2 regions of the Paenibacillus sp. FSL H7-0756 genome follow, and region 2 is predicted to be linked to the other one. Evidence: a T-box and tRNA genes for the amino acid it is inferred to sense, from the RefSeq annotation. Region 2 holds a T-box; the other holds one or more tRNA genes.

Region 1 (10,482 bases), 170 kb from region 2:
ACCAGACGGCATGTCCCACCGTGACAAACTGCGGCAGCGGCGGAATCGGAAACTCCAGGCATAGCATGATGTCCCCTCCTCTCCTCTTCAAAGTCGGTTTTGTGCTATTTCAAGTCTATATTAACACTGGCTGATCCCGCAATAAAGAGGTACAGTGACTGGGAATCTTCTTTTCATTCCATTCCATAAGGGGTTGTGTATCCATGCGTTTTCGTCAGGTTCATCTTGATTTCCATACCTCAGAAGCCATTCCCGGCATTGGCCGGGACTTCTCCAGAGCCCAGTTCCAGTCCATGCTGCGTACAGGTCATGTAGACTCTGTCACCGTGTTCTCCAAATGCCATCACGGCTGGGCCTATCATCCCAGTGAAGCCAATGAGATGCACCCTGAGCTTACCTTCGACTTGCTGGGTGAAATGATTGAGGCTGCCCATGAGATCGGTGTCCGTACACCGGTGTATTTATCGGCCGGCCTGGACGAGAAACTGGCCCGCCGCCACCCGGAGTGGCTGATCCGTGATGCCGAGGACCGGACCCGGTGGGTGAAGGATTTCATGACACCCGGTTACCATGAATTCTGTATGAACACGCCTTATCTGGACATCCTGCTGGCCCAAATTCATGAGGCGGCTTCCCGCTACGATGCTGACGGCATCTTCCTGGACATCGTTGGTTGCCGTAAATGCCGCTGCCAATATTGCGTCGCCGCTCTGCGGGCCGCGGGACAGGACCCCCGGGATGAAGCCGCCGTCATCGCCCTCGGGGAGCAGACTTACCTCCACTATGCCCGCCGTGTGCGGGAGACTCTGGATGCCGTGAAGCCCGGACTTCCCGTCTACCACAACAACGGTCATCAGCAGCGGGGACGCCGTGACCTTGTGCAGGTCAACACTCATCTGGAGCTGGAGTCCCTGCCCACCGGGGGCTGGGGTTATGATCATTTCCCGCTGTCTGCGCGGTACGTCCAGACGCTGGGCATGGAATTCCTCGGCATGACCGGCAAATTCCATACCTCCTGGGGGGAGTTCGGAGGCTATAAGCATCCGAACGCGCTACGGTTCGAGACCGCGCTTAGCCTCGCCCATGGCGCCAGATGCTCGATCGGTGACCAGCTCCATCCCTCCGGTCTGATGGATGAGGCGACCTACGCCTTAATCGGCGCTGCCTATAGTGAGGTAGAAGCAAAAGAGGAATGGTGCAGCGGGGTCACTGCTGTGGCCGATATTGCCGTCCTATCGCTGGAAGCGGCACGGGAGGCCTGTCCCGGCGGGCAAGCACGCAAGGGAGAGCGCAATCTGGCTGACGCCGGAGCGGTGCGGATGCTGACCGAAGGGCATTACCTTTATGATATCGTAGATACATTCAGCGATTTTAGCGCCTACAAGGTGCTGATTCTCCCGGATGAGGTATCTGTATGGCCTGAGCTGGCCGATGCCATAGAGAGCTTCACAGCTGGCGGCGGCAAGGTGCTGGCTACCGGACGCTCGGGATTGAATCTGGCCGGGGATGCCTTTGCCCTGGACCTGGGAATCAGCTGGCTTGGAGAGAACCCCTACCAGCCCGCGTATTTCAAGCCCTATTTCACTCCTGGTGCGCTATTGCCCGCTTCCTTTGTCATGTATGGCGAAGGCCAGCTAATTGAATTACAGGAAGGTCAAGGAGAGGCGCTCGGACATCTGGAGAACCCCTATTTTAACCGTGACGTCTTCACCTTCTGTTCCCACCAGCACACACCGGGCACCATGGAGAACAATGGTCCGGGGATGGCCGAGAGCAGGAGCGGAATCTATCTCGCCTGGAAGGTATTCAGCGAGTACGCCGAAGCCGGCTCTCTTATCCTGAAGGAGCTGGTGCTGCATGCACTGTCGCGGCTGCTGCCTGAGCCGTCACTGCGTACGGATCTGCCGGCCCGCGGCATAACGACCCTGCAGTATCAGCAGGCAGAGCAGCGTTATGTGAATCATCTGCTCTATGCCGCGCCTGCCCTGAAGGGCCGGATTGAAGTCATCGAGGACCTCGTGCCGCTCCATGATATTACCGTCAGCCTGCGGCTCCCGTCTCCCGGCCCCGTCCACCGGGTCTATCTGGCCCCCTCCATGGCAGAACTGCCGTTCACGTTCAGCCCGGATGGCGAGATTGCCTATACCCTTCCTTACCTGGAGAATCACCAGATGGTCGTGATTGAGCTGGTGTAGATTAGGTCCATTTATAGTAGAATAATAAGAACTATACCATTGCCTAGAATGAGAGGATGACCGGGATGCCTCAGTCCATTGTACACATTGCTCTAGTCGTTAAGGATTATGACGAAGCCATAGAATTTTATACCAACAAGCTGAATTTCACATTAGTTGAAGATCTTTATCAGCCCGAGCAGGATAAAAGATGGGTCGTAGTCTCCCCTCCCGGGTCAGCAGGCACCACCCTTCTGCTGGCCCGGGCGTCGAAGCCTGAACAGGAGCCCTTTATCGGCAATCAGGCAGGCGGACGGGTATTCCTTTTTCTGAACACCGATAACTTCTGGCGAGATTATCATGAAATGGTCTCCAGGGGGATTGAATTCGTCAGAGAACCCAAAGAAGAAGCATATGGAATCGTTGCGGTATTCAAGGATTTGTACGGCAACCTGTGGGACCTGCTGCAGATGAACGCAGACCACCCGATTTCCAAGCGGATACAATGATTGCACAGCAGGCCAACTCATTGAACTCCAAATGTATCTCGCAGATAATTATCAAGAATCTGAAGGGGCTCGTGTAACGCCTGGTTGGGAAACTTATGAGTTACTTTATAGCCTACTCTGGGTGGCACTGACACCGCCAGCTTCTGAAGAACAAATTCTCCTATCCCCATCATATGGACGCCAATCGAAGCGGGTACAATCGTCCATTGTCTGGCATTCGTCAAAAAAGTAGTGATGAGTCCCGCTGAGTCCAGATGTACACGGGACGGACACAGCGGGTCCCACCACTGGTCATGCCTGAATTGAAACTCCCGATTCCAATTGACCAGAACCTCATGCTCTGCCGCCAATTCTTCCATTTCTACCGTATCTCCAGCCTGCCGCCCTGGTACAGCCAAGCGCAACAGCACCATTTCTTCAGTGAAAAACGGTTGAACAGTAACGCTAGGCGACACAATTTCCCGTACCACAAACGCCACATCCATCTCACGCCGCTCAATACTGTCAAAAGCCTCCTGAGTATGCTGCGTACGAATTTGCAATCGGATGGACGGACTGTGCTGATTAAGCATTCTATATACCGGAGGCAAGACGAAGTGGCTTATACTTTCGGCAGCGCTTATGGCCAGACTTAACTGCGAACCATTCGCCTTTAAAATTTGAGTTTCCCTCCAGAGCGCCTCCCACCTTTCCGCAATACTAAAAAAGTTCTCCCCTTTTGGGGTCAGGCTGATTTTGGCTGCCCCTTTTCTCCGCTCCACCAACAGGCCGCCCATCCCTTGCTCTAATGTCTTTAAACGGTAGCTTACCGTTGCTTGTGACAGGTGCAGCAGATCGGCCGCTTTACTTATACTCCCAGTCCGTACGATAGCTAAAAACGCTTCTATCCCAGGAAAATACATCAAATACCTCCTCAATATATAGAAAATATTAATATAGTTCACAAAATATTTGCGTTTTACAACATTATTCTTTATGTCTAAAATTATCATTAACACAGACAAAGGGTCAAATAGTCCAGGTTATGAAAAGGTGGTTTAGCCATGAAGGTTCTCATCGTTGGTCATTTTAACGAAACTGCGCAATCAAAGATTTCCGGGTATTTTCCGCAAGACTGGAACGTTGTCATTGTCCCGCCCGGACAAGATATGCTGCATCACATTGAAGATTGCCAGGTTCTCATTCCTGAGCATATCAAAGTAGACTCTAGCCTGCTCGCCAGTGCCAAAAAATTAAAATTGGTACAGACGGGTGCAGGCTACGATAATGTCGATATCCCTGCCTGTACACAGCTCGGCATTTGGGTGGCCAATGCGGCAGGAGTAAATGCACAGGCCGTGGCCGAGCACGTAATGGCCCTAATGCTGGCTTATTATAAAAACATACCGTTTCTTGATCATTTCATGAAAACCCGGATGGATGAACATCAGTTGGAGTACACAGGGAGTGAACTAGAGGGCAAAACCATTGGGATTATCGGGCTGGGTGCTATCGGAAAAAAAGTGGCTGCGTTTTGCAGCGCTTTTGATATGAATGTGCTGGCTTATGCGAGAAAGACCGTAGTACAGGCTGATGGTTTGATGACAATGACGGATCTCGATAATCTTCTAAGCACATCGGACATCGTCAGTGTACATGTACCCTTGACTGAGCAGACCAAGCACCTGATCAACCAGACGGCACTTCAGAAAATGAAGAGTAGCGCTCTGTTCATCAACACGGCCCGCGGCGGGATTGTTAACCAGACAGATTTGATAGATGCCTTAAAAACCGGGGTTATTTCCGGCGCCTGCCTGGATGTGTATGAATCTGAACCGCTTCCCCTAGACAGTGAGCTCCGCACTCTAAGTAATGTGGTCCTTACTCCCCATACCGCAGGAATGCCTGACGGCCGGAAATTTCACAAAAAAAGATATGATTTCTTCATTAAGAATATACAACGTGTACAAAAAGGGGAAGAACCTGAAAGCAGGCTAAATCAGTTAGTATAGTTTCGGTGCAATAAAAATACAAAAAAAGCTTTATGACATTGTACAAAATACAATGTCATAAAGCTTTTTAATACCGGCGAGAGGACTCGAACCTCCACGGTTTCCCACTCGATTTTGAGTCGAGCGCGTCTGCCATTCCGCCACGCCGGCTTAATATTATGTATATCCACTATGGATAATTAAATTTTAGATGAAATACTCTCAATAAAATAATAATGGCGCGCCCTGAGAGATACGGATGCTACGCATCCGATTGCGAAGTTGTGCTATCGAAGCGTAGGCTCCAACGAACTCGTTCGAATCTGAAGGACACTTTGTTAAATCAGAGAAGTATTAATGGCGCGCCCTGAGAGATTCGAACTCCCGACCTTTTGATTCGTAGTCAAACGCTCTATCCAGCTGAGCTAAGGGCGCAAAATATGGAGCGGACGACGGGAATCGAACCCGCGACCCTCGCCTTGGCAAGGCGATGCTCTACCGCTGAGCCACGTCCGCACACGGTATGTATTCAACTGCTTCAATAAATCCAGGGACTTCTCATCCCTTGCACCAGTAAAATGGCGGAACCGACGGGATTCGAACCCGCGATCTCCTGCGTGACAGGCAGGCATGTTAGGCCAACTACACCACGGTTCCAAGATAAAAGGTTTTAGAGCCCCCGGAAAGTATTCGGAATATGCTACAGAGCATCTCTTCACTTTGTGGGGATTAATTGCGGGGGCAGGATTTGAACCTGCGGCCTTCGGGTTATGAGCCCGACGAGCTACCGGGCTGCTCCACCCCGCGTCAGTAATAAAATATTCTCTTCTGGCTTGCAAAGTCTGCATGGTGGAGGCTGAGGGGTTCGAACCCCCGACCCTCTGCTTGTAAGGCAGATGCTCTCCCAGCTGAGCTAAGCCTCCATCGAAGAAGCAACTTAATGATCATAACACATTTACATGAGATATACAACCATTATTTATTTCCGCTTTAGAGATTAAAGAAGTGAATGGTGACTCGTATGGGATTCGAACCCATGTTACCTCCGTGAAAGGGAGGTGTCTTAACCCCTTGACCAACGAGCCAGATCAACAAGCATTCTTTCGACAACAAAATATATTATATCAAATATATGAGAATAGTGCAACAAGAAACAACATTATTATTAAAAAACTAATGAGCCTCTAGTTCCACTTCAATGCTAACCTGAACAGACGATTCCCGCTCTCACTGTCCTAATCCTGTGTTTCTATCATAGCTATAATAACCTCAGCAACCTGTGAAATCGACTTATACTCCGTATCCACATGATGTTCGAAGACCTTGTTCTTAAGCCCTTTAAGACATCTCTGCATCTGTAGAGCAGCCCAGGAGTCTCTGCCATCTCCACGGCTCTTAAGTCTGTCAAGCAGGGTCTCAGGTGAAGCAAACAACGTAAAATGACGAACTTGCCGGCCCTCACTTCTTAGTCTACCCACTATCTCTATAAAATAATCCGGATCCACTAGAGTCATAGGTACAATAATCGTTCCTTCATACTCTGAGTCAATACATTTAAGCATCGAATAGGTAAACTCGCGCCACAGATAGTGTTTCTGGAAATCATCCTCTGCCATTTCAGCAGGAATATTGTCACGGATGTAATAGCCTGCATTCTCCGGATCGAATACATAAGAATCTGGAATTCTCCGGTGGAGTTCAGCCGCCGTCTGCGTCTTTCCCGAACCAAAGGTTCCATTCAGCCAAATAATCACACCCGCACCTCCTTCATATTCAGCTTACCCATAACAAAAAACCACCATTGATAATCAACAGTGGTCTTGTGTGCTTGGCAACGTCCTACTCTCCCAGGACCCTTCGGTCCAAGTACCATCGGCGCTGGAGGGCTTAACGGTCGTGTTCGGGATGGGTACGTGTGGAACCCCTCCGCTATCGCCACCAAACGGGCATTTGAGTATCAAATGCTATTATTCAGGTCTCAGCATCGCCAAATGCTGAAAACAAATCTTCTTTACCGAGCTACTTGAGCTCCATAAATTACAATTTGATTCCTGAAAACTGAATCCGAAACGAATCTGCGCGTTAGAATTTTTGGATAAGCCCTCGACCGATTAGTATTGGTCAGCTCCATGCATTGCTGCACTTCCACCTCCAACCTATCTACCTCGTCGTCTTCAAGGGGTCTTACATACTGGGAAATCTCATCTTGAGGGGGGCTTCACGCTTAGATGCTTTCAGCGCTTATCCCGTCCGTACGTAGCTACTCAGCCATGCTCCTGGCGGAACAACTGATGCACCAGCGGTACGTCCATCCCGGTCCTCTCGTACTAAGGACAGCTCCTCTCAAATTTCCTGCGCCCACGACAGATAGGGACCGAACTGTCTCACGACGTTCTGAACCCAGCTCGCGTACCGCTTTAATGGGCGAACAGCCCAACCCTTGGGACCTACTTCAGCCCCAGGATGCGATGAGCCGACATCGAGGTGCCAAACCTCCCCGTCGATGTGGACTCTTGGGGGAGATAAGCCTGTTATCCCCAGGGTAGCTTTTATCCGTTGAGCGATGGCCCTTCCATGCGGTACCACCGGATCACTAAGTCCGACTTTCGTCCCTGCTCGACTTGTAGGTCTCGCAGTCAAGCTCCCTTATGCCTTTGCACTCTGCGAATGATTTCCAACCATTCTGAGGGAACCTTTGAACGCCTCCGTTACTCTTTAGGAGGCGACCGCCCCAGTCAAACTGCCCGCCTGACACGGTCCCCGTACCCGATAAGGGCACCAGGTTAGAACCTAGATACGATCAGGGTGGTATCCCAACGGCGCCTCCGCAGAAGCTTGCGCTCCTGCCTCCACGGCTCCCACCTATCCTGTACAGATCGTACCCAAATTCAATATCAAGCTGCAGTAAAGCTCCATGGGGTCTTTCCGTCTTGTCGCGGGTAACCTGCATCTTCACAGGTATTAAAATTTCACCGGATCTCTCGTTGAGACAGCGCCCAAGTCGTTACGCCATTCGTGCGGGTCAGAATTTACCTGACAAGGAATTTCGCTACCTTAGGACCGTTATAGTTACGGCCGCCGTTTACTGGGGCTTCGGTTCACAGCTTCGGGTTTAACCCCTAACCGCTCCCCTTAACCTTCCAGCACCGGGCAGGCGTCAGCCCGTATACTTCGCCTTACGGCTTCGCACAGACCTGTGTTTTTGCTAAACAGTCGCTTGGGCCTTTTCACTGCGGCCCCCTCGGGCTATTCACCCTACCGAGGCACCCCTTCTCCCGAAGTTACGGGGTCATTTTGCCGAGTTCCTTAACGAGAGTTCTTCCGCGCGCCTTAGAATTCTCTTCTCGCCTACCTGTGTCGGTTTGCGGTACGGGCACCTTCTCCTGACTAGAGGCTTTTCTTGGCAGTGTGAGATCATGACCTTCGCTACTGTAATTTTCGCTCCCCATCACAGCCCAGCCTTACGGTGTGCGGATTTGCCTACACACCAGCCTCACTGCTTAGACGGACATCCATCAGTCCGCGTCACTACCCTCCTGCGTCACCCCATCGCTCATAGCGGATTACGGTGGTACAGTAATTTCAAACTGTTGTCCTTCGACTACGCCTTTCGGCCTCGCCTTAGGTCCCGACTTACCCTGAGCGGACGAGCCTTCCTCAGGAAACCTTGGGCTTTCGGCGGATCAGATTCTCACTGATCTTTTCGTTACTCATACCGGCATTCTCACTTGTATGCTGTCCAGCGCTCCTTACGGTACACCTTCAACCCACATACAACGCTCCCCTACCCCAGATACATACGTATCTAGCCATAGCTTCGGTGGTGTGTTTAGCCCCGTTACATTTTCGGCGCAGAGTCACTCGACCAGTGAGCTATTACGCACTCTTTCAATGGTGGCTGCTTCTAAGCCAACATCCTGGTTGTCTGTGCAACTCCACATCCTTTCCCACTTAACACACACTTGGGGACCTTAGCTGATGGTCTGGGCTGTTTCCCTTTTGACAATGGATCTTAGCACTCACTGTCTGACTCCCGGCAAGAAGTAAATGGCATTCGGAGTTTGACTGAGCTTGGTAACCCTTGCGGGCCCCGCACCCAATCAGTGCTCTACCTCCACCACTCCATTCACCGAGGCTAGCCCTAAAGCTATTTCGGGGAGAACCAGCTATCTCCGAGTTCGATTGGAATTTCTCCGCTACCCCCACCTCATCCCCGCATTTTTCAACATGCGTGGGTTCGGGCCTCCAGTGCGTGTTACCGCACCTTCACCCTGGACAGGGGTAGATCACACGGTTTCGGGTCTACGTCCACATACTCATTCGCCCTATTCAGACTCGCTTTCGCTGCGGCTCCGGCTTCTCACCTTAACCTTGCATGTTAAACGTAACTCGCCGGTTCATTCTACAAAAGGCACGCCATCACCCATAGACAGGGCTCTGACTTTTTGTAAGCACACGGTTTCAGGTTCTATTTCACTCCCCTTCCGGGGTGCTTTTCACCTTTCCCTCACGGTACTGTTTCACTATCGGTCGCCAGGTAGTATTTAGCCTTAGCAGATGGTCCTGCTGGATTCATACGGGGTTTCACGTGCCCCGCACTACTCGGGATCCGTCTCGGAGAGAATACCATTTCGGCTACAGGGCTTTTACCTCTATCGCGGGCCTTTCCAGACCTCTTCGCCTACCATATTCCTTTGTAACTCCATGTGAGACGTCCCACAACCCCAAGAGGCAAGCCTCTTGGTTTAGGCTGTTCCGCGTTCGCTCGCCGCTACTGACGGAATCACTATTGTTTTCTCTTCCTCAGGGTACTTAGATGTTTCAGTTCCCCTGGTCTGCCTCTGCGTATCCTATGTATTCAGATACGAGTAACTGCGAATTACCACAGCTGGGTTTCCCCATTCGGACACCCCCGGATCAAAGCTTGCTTACAGCTCCCCGAGGCAGTTTCGTTGTTCGCCACGTCCTTCGTCGGCTCCTGGCGCCTAGGCATCCTCCGTGTGCTCTTAGTAGCTTAACCTCGATTTTTCCGTCAGGAAACTATCGGACAATGAATTTCTTCAACGTCTGTATTTCCATCAAGATCATCGTAGCATCGCCATTAATTCAAAACTTGTTTACACAAGTTCAGCTTAAAGGAATGTTCTAAAACGCAAATTCGTTTCGGTATCCAGTTTTCAAGGATCAAAGGTAAAGATGAGAGCTTAAACTCTCAAAACTGACCAACGAGTGAGTAACAGGCCTAAACCTGATTGGTTTGGAAGTTAAACTTCCGATTTGAATGTCTTCATTGCAGAAGACGATTCTCCATAGAAAGGAGGTGATCCAGCCGCACCTTCCGATACGGCTACCTTGTTACGACTTCACCCCAATCATCTACCCCACCTTCGGCGGCTGGCTCCCTTGCGGGTTACCCCACCGACTTCGGGTGTTGTAAACTCTCGTGGTGTGACGGGCGGTGTGTACAAGACCCGGGAACGTATTCACCGCGGCATGCTGATCCGCGATTACTAGCAATTCCGACTTCATGCAGGCGAGTTGCAGCCTGCAATCCGAACTGAGACCGGCTTTGCTGGGATTGGCTCCACCTCGCGGCTTCGCTTCCCGTTGTACCGGCCATTGTAGTACGTGTGTAGCCCAGGTCATAAGGGGCATGATGATTTGACGTCATCCCCACCTTCCTCCGGTTTGTCACCGGCAGTCACTCTAGAGTGCCCAGCCTTACCTGCTGGCAACTAAAGTCAAGGGTTGCGCTCGTTGCGGGACTTAACCCAACATCTCACGACACGAGCTGACGACAACCATGCACCACCTGTCTCAACTTTCCCC
Region 2 (10,482 bases):
ACATCACCCGCCGCCGCGGCCTTACTAAGCACGCGCTGCGCCCGGGCGTAGGCGTACATCAGGTAGACGCCGGTGTTGCCGGAGATTTCCATCGCCTGCTTGAAGTCGAACACAATCTCGGTGCCCAGATTGAAGCGCAGCAGGTAGTAACGGATGGCAGCGGTGGCGATGAGCCGGCTGGACAGGCCGTTTTTGTCCGAACGGGTGGATTCAATCATGTCTTCCATGAGCCGGACCAGCTCGGTCACCTTAATGCCGATTCCCTGACGCCCGGACATGGCGTAGGAGCTTTTGCCGCTGGAGGTATCAATGCCCAGACCGGCCGCAGAAGCGGGACTCAGCGAGACCACCCCATAGCTGACATGATGAAGCGCGTCTGCCTGCGCACCGAATCCCAGTGCCTTGAGCGCCTGCTTGACCATCAGCTGCGGATATTCCTGCCGGTAATCGATGACGTTCACGACCTGGTCCGCCCGTCCAAAAGGCAGAGCCTGTCCCCTCAAGCCGGTCGTCCACAGCCCGCTCTGAAATTCGCTGTAGCTGAAATCCTTCTCCAGCAGTCCGAACTTCCACAGATGATAGGCGATATCCTTGGCGGTATAGGTCAAAATTCCGTTCGAGCGCACCAGCACCTTATCCTTCTGATGCTCCTCCTGTGTGTCCGGTGCGTCGTCTTCAGCGGGTTGCTTCAAAATCCAGCAGCCTGCCAGCTTGCCTTCGGTCTCCTGCACGAAGATCTCCGTCTGCGACAGCAGCTCAAACGCCGAGGCCCAGAAGCCCTCCTTCAAAATACTGCTCTCCCACACCAGCAGATCGTAGTCAATGCCGAACCCCCGCATCTCCTCCACATGCTCTTTCACGATCTGCCCGGCGACGAGGTTGCCAATCCAGGCAGTATTACCATGGCCTTCCTCCAGCGCATGAAGGATCTCGGTCCGCTTCTGCACCATCTCCGGCTGCTGCGCGTACGTTTTGTTAATCTCGGCATAGATGTCCCAGCAGTAATCTCCGAACCTTACATGCTCTCCCGCCAGCGGAACATTCAGCAGACCGGCTACGGTATCTGCCAGCTGATTGCCAAGATCATCGACATAGTTGTGCACCTCAACGGTATGGCCGGTCGCCCGCAGTACTCTCACCAGCGCGTCCCCGATACAGGAGTTTCTCAAGTGGCCGATGTGAAGACTTTTATTCGGATTGACGGAAGTATGCTCGACGATCACCTTCGACCCGCCAGCATGCTGAGGAAGCGTGAAATTCCCCTTCGCCCGTGCCCAGGCCTGCCAATCCAGATACATATTAATGAACCCCGGACCGGCAACCTCCGTTCTCAGCACCAGTCCGTGAACAGAGCCCGATGCTTCGAGCTCGGCGACGATTAGCCCGGCGATAACCAGTGGAGCTTTGCGCAAGGGGCGGGCCAGCTGCATGGCGATATTGCTGGAATAATCCCCGTGGTCAGCACTCGCTGGCTGCTCCAGGGCAACATTTACTTCTGCAATGGCGGGCACGCCCAGGGTTAACGCGATTGTATGAACAGACTGCTTCAGACTTTCTTGGATAAGCTCACTTAACATTGGCATGAATAACAACCTCCTGAATAAAATAACGACAAAAAAGCCTTCATCTCCTAAGAGACGAGGCTTGTGCGCTCGCGGTACCACTCTCGTTGCTAAAGCCTTACGGCTCAGCCACCTTACAGGTTAACGGTCCTCGGCCGGGGCTTCCTACTACAAGGTTCAGAAGTCCATCTCACGGGTGCGCTTCATGGTTCTAATCTGTACCGGCTTTCACTTTCCCGGCTCGCTGGGGACTAGATATAAGACCATTACTCTCCCGGTCATCGATTGAATATGGATTTGTATCAGTATAGCGAATTTCTGGGAGAAAGCAAGAGCGGATTACCGTGCAGCAGAAGCCCAACCGTTAAGAATCACACGTCACTAGGCGCCCCTGTCAGGTTCTTGATGTCCGTTGAACCATAAATCAGCAGCATAATTACAATGACCAGCAGGAGCCCGCCGGCAAATCCTTCTCCGTCAAAACTGTCCATCGCCCCGTCCCTCACTTTCACTTCCGGATGTGTTCAGGTGTTTTCGGCTTTCTTTTTCAAAGCGGTCATGATCTCGTTCAGCGTCAGGCTGCTGTTGTCATCGAGGAAGCTGACCAGCTTATCGACATTGTCACTACTTAGCTCGCTTAAGGTTTTATATTTGCCTACCAGACTGACGAACAGCGACGCGTCCGTGTACATCTGGATAGAGTCTACTTTCAGCTTGCCGGTCAATAGAAGTGCAGCTACGGCGAATTCAAGCCCTTTAGGAGTCTGGGTTTTGGAGCTGGACGGTGTTTTTTTGGCGGCGGGCTTCTTTCCTTTTCCTGGAGGGGGCATGGGAGTCCCTTCTTCCGTTCGGCGTTCGTATGCGTAAAAGCGCAGCGCATGGGCGGTCTTTCCTTATTCAAGGATATGCGTGCCTGCAGTCATTGGTGAATAGGCTCAGGCCTGTGTCCACACCGTTACAGGAAAGTCCGAATATGAATATATCGTACTTTGACACTAGAACTTCAAGGGAGGACGAGACAGGATGGCGATTTTGTCAACAGGACCGATAGAGAACAATGCCGTTTCGGGAGTCAGACCTACGCAGACGGTGACGGTAAGAATTGTCAAGCGGAGTGCCCCAGGGAGCGCCTCTATTAGTATTCAGGGATACGTGCTGGGTGCTACCAGAACGCTGTATGTCAGTGAGGTAATTGATGTTGCTCCAAATCAGGTGGTAACCCGGAATTTTTTTGCCGATCTGAATGCCTATGAATTTGTGTTCATCACTGGAGAAGTAGACGAAGATGAGATTGGAATATCCGTGTGGGGCAAGACATCAACCGGCCAGCTGGTGAATGCACACCGTGTAGTGACGCATGAGAAATTAAGTTCAGACGTATAGAGTGGCAGGGTAATAAATTGGACTTCCCGGATGTAAAATGAAACAGGGACCTTAGAGTGCTACTCGCTCAGAAGGTCCCTGTTTTGAATTGGGGTTATACCAAATCGCAAACCTCGGCGGGCATCCAGTGCCCTCCCTTAGAATATACCGGACTTGCCGGATGCTTCCCAACCAGGTTCCGCTTCAGGACCTTGTCCCGTCTTCAACGCACGCAGTTTCCTGGTAAATGTATTCTGTGCAATAGAAACTGCACTTTTGGGCGCAAAAAACCATTCTACTGCATTTCATACATTTGATTTTTGAATTTCTGCTTCAAAACAGCAGATACGTAAGAATTTAGTGTACAAAGTGCAGCAGATCCGATTTCTCAGCCAATATGGCCTTATTCTAGTGTACAAAGTACAGCAGAACAGCAGAACAGCAGAACAGCAGAAAATCTCCCAGGCCTGGGGCTGGCATTATCGCAGATGCCTCAGATGGAGAGGATCTCGCGGATGTCCTGCTCGCTCAGGCTCGACAACGCCTCCTGCCCCGGCTGGATCACCTCGTCAATCAGGTTTTTCTTCTTCTGCTGCAGCTCGTACATCTTATCCTCCACGGTACCCTGGGCTACCAGGCGGATAACCTGAACGATTTTTTTCTGCCCGATCCGGTGGGCGCGGTCGGCGGCCTGCTGCTCGACAGCAGGATTCCACCACAGGTCGTAAAGAATGACCGTATCGGCACCGGTCAGGTTGAGGCCGGTGCCGCCAGCCTTCAGCGAGATCAGGAACAGCTCGCGCTCGCCTTCATTGAAACGGGCGCATAGCTCAACCCGCTGGGAGGCAGGAGTCTGTCCGTCCAGATAGAAATGAGGAATCCCAAGCAGCGCCAGCTCGCGCCCTATCATACCGAGCATCTGTGTGAACTGCGAGAAGATCAGCATCCGTTTGCCGGAGCTGCGGCACTCATCGATAATCTCCAGCAGCTGCTCGAATTTGCCGGAGCCTCCGGTATATCCGTCTACGAACAGGGCCGGATGGCAGCATAGCTGGCGCAGCCGGGTCAGTCCGGCCAGCACCTTGATCCGGCCATTACCGAAGCTGTCGCTGTCCAGATGCTTGAGCGCCTCTTTGCGCAGGCGGGCCAGATAGGCGACATAGAGCCGTTTCTGCTCCGGCAGCAGCTCAGAGGCCTGGAGGGACTCGATTTTGTCCGGCAGCTCCTTCAGCACATCGCTCTTCAGGCGGCGCAGCAGGAAGGGGCGGGCGCGCCTGGCGACCGTCTCCCGGGGAAGGTCATGGAAGGCCTTCTTCCCGGGGAACAAGCCGGGGAAGACGACGCTGAAGATCGACCACAGGTCCTCCAGCGCGTTCTCCACCGGTGTTCCGGTCAGCGCAAAGCGGTAGCGGGCCTGAAGCAGTCTGACCGCCTGCGAAGTCATAGTCTCATGATTCTTAATCATCTGCGCTTCATCCAGAATGAGCGTATGGAACGACCGCTTGGCATACTCATCTACATCTCTGCGCAGCAGCGGGTACGAGGTGATAATGACATCATGCCCGGCCGTGTTCCGCAGGGCCCGGCTGCGCTCACCGGCGTTGCCGTCGGCAATGACCGCCTGCAGCTCCGGCGCGAAGCGCTTCAGCTCGTTAAGCCAGTTATAGAGCAGGGAGGCCGGTGCCACAATAAGGGCAGGCACACCGCTCTGCCGGATGTCTTCCCGCATCGAGAGCAGGAAGGTGATGCTCTGCAGTGTTTTGCCAAGGCCCATATCGTCCGCCAGAATTCCGCCGAAGCGGTAATGGGCCAGCGTCCTCATCCACTGGAAGCCGTATTGCTGGTAGTCCCGCAGCACAGGAGCAAGACTCTCCGGCAGCGGGAAGTCCAGATTCTCGGGACTCGCCATATTGGCCAGCAGCCTCCGGAAGGAGCGGCCGGTCTCGATGGTCTGACCCTGGAAGGTGCCTGCATGGAGATGGAGAGCGCGGACCAGCGGCAGGGAGAACTCCGTACTCCGGATATCCACGCTGCGGACGCCGAGCTCGTTCATCAGCGCGATAATTTCCTGAAACTCTGCGGTGTCCAGCGGGAGCAGGGCTCCGTCCTTGAGCCGGTGATATTTCCGCTTTTCCTGGAGGGACTTAAGGACCTGGGTAATGTCCTTCTCCGTGATGCCCTCCATGGCGAACTTGAAGTCCAGCCAGTCAGTCTTCTCGTTCCAGCTCAGGCTGACCTTGGGCGCTGCATGCTCCGTAAGCACCCGATCCTTGACCGCAGTGGTCGCATAGACCTGAAGCAGCGGCTCCAGCAGCGGGATGGTATGATGCAGGAAGTCGAATTCCCCGTCCTCGTCACGCATGATATATCCGCTCTCCGTCCGCGAGAAGGACTCATGGGCCATCAGGTCCAGAATCCGCCGCTCGGCTTCTCCGTCCCGCATCAGAATGACCTCGCTGCTCCGCTCATGCGCCTTCTCTTCCAGCGGATTGATGACAATCCCGCCATACTGGAATTCAAGCCCGGCGAGCAGCCGGTCCCTTACCCGGTCCAGATAGAGTCTCGCGTGAAGCTGGGTCTGGACAATCCGGTCCGCAATGGTGTCGGCAATGCTCACCCTGCCCAGCTTCTTCAGCCCGGGAATGACGGTTTCCATGAAGGGCTCCATCTGCTCAGGCGCAATCGCCAGGCTATCCCGCCGGCTGCCGCTGAGCATCCGCTTCAGCTCGGAGAGCCGCCCGCATTCCTGCGCCGGAAGCTTCAGCAGCCTGCCCTCGGTCAAGACCATCCCGTAGCTCTCCAGAATCGTAAGCTGCTCAAGTCCCCGGACATCCAGCCGGTAGCCGTCCTCCTGTGCCTGGTCGAACTGGAAGCTGAGCGGCAGCAGCTCCTCCGAGAGGGACAAGCGTTCCATCAGAAGCTGTCCATGCTGAAGGCGAACGGCAGGCGCTGCTTCTAGCAGGGGATACAGACTTTCCCAGAAAAAAGGGGCAACCGGCAGCAGCCGGTCATTCCCGGTAGGGTTAGTGCGGGAACCATACGGGCTGGTGAGACTATTGTAGACCTTCTCATTGAGCATGATCTCAATCAGCTTCTGCAGGACCTCATTATCCTCCTTGGAGAAGCTGTGCAGGGCAGGATCATAGCTGAAATGCGCCGTGAATTCAAAAGGCTCACCCCGGTGCACCTGCTCCAAAAAAGGTCTGATCTTCTGCACGATATAAAGGCGCTTAGGACCAAGCTTCACTTCCATCCCAAGCATGGTACTGCCGTAGCTGAAGTTGAAGGGCCGGCAGATGAACTCGACCTGGAGCGGTGTCCGCAGATCGATGTACATGCCCGCACCGCTTGGCCGCTGCCGTCCTCCGGTGAATATCCCGAGCATGCTGCTCACCAGCTGCCGGTCTCCGCTGCGCTCCCTGGGCTCCGCCCCGGAGGGGCCGGAGCTGCCTTGTGCCAGCAGCAAACTGCCGTCCCTTGCGGGGTAAGCCTCCTCCGCATCTGCCTGCCTATCTTCAGCCTGTTCAACTCCGGCCGCCCGGCTGCGGTAGAGGACCGCCACCAGCGCAGCTGCAATATGCTTGCAGAAGGGTCCGCCGCGGTAGTAAGCCGGGCAGGTGCATTCCCCCTGCACATCCCCGTCACTGTCGATAATCAGCGCAATCTCATGGCTGTCCAGCCCATGAACCTCAGCGCGGTATTTGGAATATTCCTCTTCCTCATTATGCTCCGTGTAGACTAGGTCCACCTTATGGGCATGATAATAAGCCGTTCCCTGATCAAAAGCGGCATTGCCGCACAGCAGCTTGATTACCCGTTCCGGCACCTGATAACCCACCTATACTCACTTCCTTTTATTGCTTCTGTCTAAGCCGCCCCTTCGGGGAATACCGTACTTAAAGATTATTTGTTCCCGCCGATCCCGTGCAGAATGAAGCTTATAGTCTGTTCAATCTCAGCCTCATCATTCCAGTCCTGCTCCGGCATCAGCACCAGCCGCGTCAGCAGGTATCCGATAATCGCCGAGATCGTGAAGCGGATAATTGCAGGTGTGGGCGCATCAATCACTTCACCTTCCGCTTTGAAGTGCTCAGTAATTGCAGTGACGCGGGCCAGGACCTGCTCGAAGATATTCTCGGTCAGCTGCTCCTTCAGCGCAGGCTGAAAGGGGATCTCCTGAATGAGAATTTTGACGATTTTCAGATTCCTGCGGACGAACTCCAGCCGGTTCACCATGAAGGCCTTAAGGAAATCCTCATAGCTCCCGAACGGCACATCCAGCACACCGCTGAAGTTGCGCAGCACGAACGGGGCGATCATCCGGCTCATGGTGGGGACCATGATGGCGAGCAGCAGATCTTTTTTGGTCCGGTAATAACGGAAGATCGTGCCTTCGGCCACGCCCGCCTTCTGGGCGATCTCACTGGTGGCAGCCGCCGAGAAGCCCTTCTCTGCAAAAACATCTATCGCCGCCCGCAGAATGGACAGCTGCTTGGGTGTGACCTGCTCCTTCTCGCTGAGATCCAGCAACTCCTGAACCCACTGGTCTTGCTCCAGCTGCTCCTGATCGGCAGCAGGGTTATTCTCCATCAATAGAACCTCCAGACTCTTGCAGTTCCTCCTAGTGTACCATAGCCCGTTCACCCTTCACATTCTGCGGTGCTTGCGCAGAGCCAGCACATTCAGCAGCATGAACAGCAGGGAGAAGCCGATCAGCATGAACACATCCCCGGCGATATCGCTCCAGCCTCTGCCGCGTACCATGATATCCATCAGTGCCTGTGAACCGTAGTACATCGGAGTGGCGAGTCCAATGCGCTGGAGCCAGAGGGGAAGGGTATCCAGCGGAAATAATCCGCTCAGGAAGATCTGCGGCACAATGACCAGGGGGATGAACTGGATCATCTGCAGTTCATTGGCAGCGAATGCCGAGAGCAGGGTGCCGAGGGTCAGCGCCGACATCGACAGCAGCAGCGTCATCAGCAGCACGTAGCCGAAGCTGCCTGTCATCATAATCCCCAGCACCTGGATCGAGAACCAGGAGATCAGCAGGGCCTGGAAGACGGTGAAGATGCCGAAGCCGCAGACATATCCGGTGACGATCTCCCAGCGCTTCAGCGGGGTGGAGAGCAGACGCTCCAGCGTGCCCGTGGTCCGTTCGCGCAGGAAGGAGACCCCGGCAATCAGGAAGACAAAGAAGAACACGAACACCCCGATCATAATCGGGCCGAAGCGGTCAATCGTCTTCATATCCTCCGCGCCGTAGAGATAGCTGATCTGCGGCTGGAGCTGCCCGCCGCCCGGCGCTTGCGGCCGGAGGCTCTGCGCAGCTTCCTGGAGCGCCATGATCACAGCGCGGTTAGCCGCCGGATTGCTGCCTTCAAGGACAACAGCGGGTACGTCCCCCTTCATTGTAAGGAGAGCATCAATGTCTCCCGCCTTCAGGGCGGCCTGACCTGTTGATTCATCGGCATAGCCGGTAACCTCAGCCTGCTGGGCTTCCAGCGCTGAACTGAACACTGCTGCGCCACCGGAGACACCGATCTTAGGCTCATAGGCATCGCTGCCGAACACCAGGCTCATCAGACTAAGCACCAGTAGGGGAGCGATGAACATCAGTGCCATGGTTCTCCGGTCATGGATGAACTGCTGCAGAATTCTCAGGGTAATGGCCCGGATTCTCATCGGCGTGCACCTCCATAATAGAGAAAGGCTTCCTCAATGCTGGCGCTGCCGGTAGCCTGAAGCAGTCCAGCCGGAGTATCGGCCGCCAGCAGCACGCCGTCCCGGATCATTGCCAGCCGGTCACATTTCTCCGCCTCATCCATCACATGCGTGGTCAGGACAATCGTTGTTCCCTTACGGTTCAGCGCCTTCAGTTCCTTCCAGATGGACTGGCGCAGCACCGGATCGATGCCGACAGTCGGTTCATCCAGCAGCAGCAGCGGCGGCTCGTGCAGCAGGGCGATCGCCAGGGACAGACGGCGCTTCATGCCGCCGGAATATTGATCCACCCGTCTACGCAGATGCTCCTGCAGGTTCACCAGCTCCATCACATCCCCGATCCGCCGTGTGCGGTTACCGCCCTTCAGTCCGTAGAGCGCAGCAAAGAACTCCAGATTCTCCTTGGCGCTAAGCTCGGTATACAAGGCATCCGACTGGGCCATATATCCGATGTGCTGGAGCATGGCAAGCTTCGGCATCCGCACCCCGAGCACGGTGACCTCACCGGAGGTTACCTCGTCTATACCCGTAAGCAGCTTGACCAGCGTGGTTTTGCCGGAGCCGGATGGACCCAGAATCCCGAAGGTCTCTGCCTGATTCACCTGAAGCGTAATATCCTTCAACACTGTTTTATTGCCAAAAGCCCGGTTCACACGAGTAACCGCAATGACTGGCTTCCCCTCATCCATAGTAATCTCCTCCGTTTTTCCTCATAATGAGTGAGTGCTCACTCATTATACTAATGATTCCTTGCTCCAAAGTAAATAAAATTATAAGGATTATCCGTTACTTCCACTCCAGATCCGGGTAATAAAAGGGACATCCTATGTGAACCGGCATCCTGAGACCCAATTCACTAAAGGCGGTGAAATTATGGCAGGACATAAGCTGCTCCTTCCTCTAGGCGTGCTGCTGGCAGCGGCTGGACTTAGCGGCTGCGGCGGTGCAGACCATTCAGCTGGTGGCGGACGGTTTCATACCTTGGCGGACGAGAAGACGGAGGCAAAACAATATCTGCCGGAGGATCTGCCGATTCCTGAAGGGGCAGGTATTACTTTTACCCAAGGTGAACAGTCAGAGGGGAAGAAATCTTCGATGCTGATCTATCAGACGAAGGAGAGTATGGCCGCTCTTGGAACTACATATCAGAAGTATGTACGAGAGAAGGAGCTGGAACGCGGGACAGAGATTATGGACAGCCGCAACCTGCTGATTAACGGCAAAGTGAATGGCTCTTATTCGTATTCTATTATTGGCAGCCCCTCGGATTCAGAGCGCGGCGGGAATGAGATTATCGTGACGTGGATTGTGAATTAACAGAGGGTTTACAATAGGCCGGTCCGGGAGGGTTCCCGGGCGGGTCTTCTTTGGTTTGGGCTAGTAATTATTTTTACAGTTAATATTTCCATAACATTCCTGCGCAACAGAATTGACACTCGTAGACGAAAATAACATTAGCAGTTACCTATAGGAAAAGGGTGAATCTAATTGAAGAATAGTAAATGGATCGGCGCGGCTCTGGCTTCTGCACTTCTCGTAACAGGCGGGGCTGTTAGTGTTCTGGCGACAAGCAGCCAAGTAAGTGCCGCAGCAGTCAACACAGCAGCAGCTGTAGAGGGCAGCATGTCCTGGAGCATCAACGGTACGCCGGTTACACTCAGCACAATCAACAGCGGCGGGTACAAGCTCTATTCATTGAGCCAGGTAGCCGCAGAGCTGGGAGCAGGTCTTGTGCATAGCAGCAGCGGAATCCAGCTAAATGACAGCAAAGGTCTACATAATGTGCAAATCCAGGCAGGCGTGAAAAGCTATCAGGCGGATGGCAAAACCCTGG

What was found. A T-box is a leader RNA that pairs with one kind of tRNA and senses whether it is charged. The one in region 2 lies ahead of argS (arginine--tRNA ligase domain-containing protein), so its partner is inferred to be a tRNA-Arg.
Region 1: it encodes a tRNA-Arg, which carries the amino acid that the T-box ahead of argS (arginine--tRNA ligase domain-containing protein) is inferred to sense. The anticodon was not compared.

Annotation. Positions count from the first base shown of each region.
Region 1 is NZ_JBBOVT010000001.1:2,532,537-2,543,018, reverse strand. It holds gene NST04_RS11295 (AraC family transcriptional regulator) at 1-67, opposite strand, end outside; gene NST04_RS11290 (alpha-amylase family protein) at 204-2,195, shown strand; gene NST04_RS11285 (VOC family protein) at 2,261-2,683, shown strand; gene NST04_RS11280 (LysR family transcriptional regulator) at 2,701-3,675, opposite strand; gene NST04_RS11275 (NAD(P)-dependent oxidoreductase) at 3,727-4,674, shown strand; tRNA gene NST04_RS11270 (tRNA-Leu) at 4,746-4,824, opposite strand; tRNA gene NST04_RS11265 (tRNA-Arg) at 5,012-5,088, opposite strand; tRNA gene NST04_RS11260 (tRNA-Gly) at 5,095-5,169, opposite strand; tRNA gene NST04_RS11255 (tRNA-Asp) at 5,233-5,310, opposite strand; tRNA gene NST04_RS11250 (tRNA-Met) at 5,387-5,460, opposite strand; tRNA gene NST04_RS11245 (tRNA-Val) at 5,501-5,576, opposite strand; tRNA gene NST04_RS11240 (tRNA-Glu) at 5,664-5,738, opposite strand; gene NST04_RS11235 (AAA family ATPase) at 5,889-6,407, opposite strand; rRNA gene rrf (5S ribosomal RNA) at 6,480-6,596, opposite strand; rRNA gene NST04_RS11225 (23S ribosomal RNA) at 6,745-9,673, opposite strand; rRNA gene NST04_RS11220 (16S ribosomal RNA) at 9,967-10,482, opposite strand, start outside.
Region 2 is NZ_JBBOVT010000001.1:2,362,550-2,373,031, forward strand. It holds gene argS (arginine--tRNA ligase domain-containing protein) at 1-1,577, opposite strand, end outside; T-box leader at 1,631-1,853, opposite strand; gene NST04_RS10515 (hypothetical protein) at 2,087-2,392, opposite strand; gene NST04_RS10520 (hypothetical protein) at 2,586-2,945, shown strand; gene NST04_RS10525 (DEAD/DEAH box helicase) at 3,418-6,750, opposite strand; gene NST04_RS10530 (TetR/AcrR family transcriptional regulator) at 6,828-7,514, opposite strand; gene NST04_RS10535 (ABC transporter permease) at 7,572-8,609, opposite strand; gene NST04_RS10540 (ABC transporter ATP-binding protein) at 8,606-9,337, opposite strand; gene NST04_RS10545 (hypothetical protein) at 9,522-9,965, shown strand; gene NST04_RS10550 (stalk domain-containing protein) at 10,137-10,482, shown strand, end outside.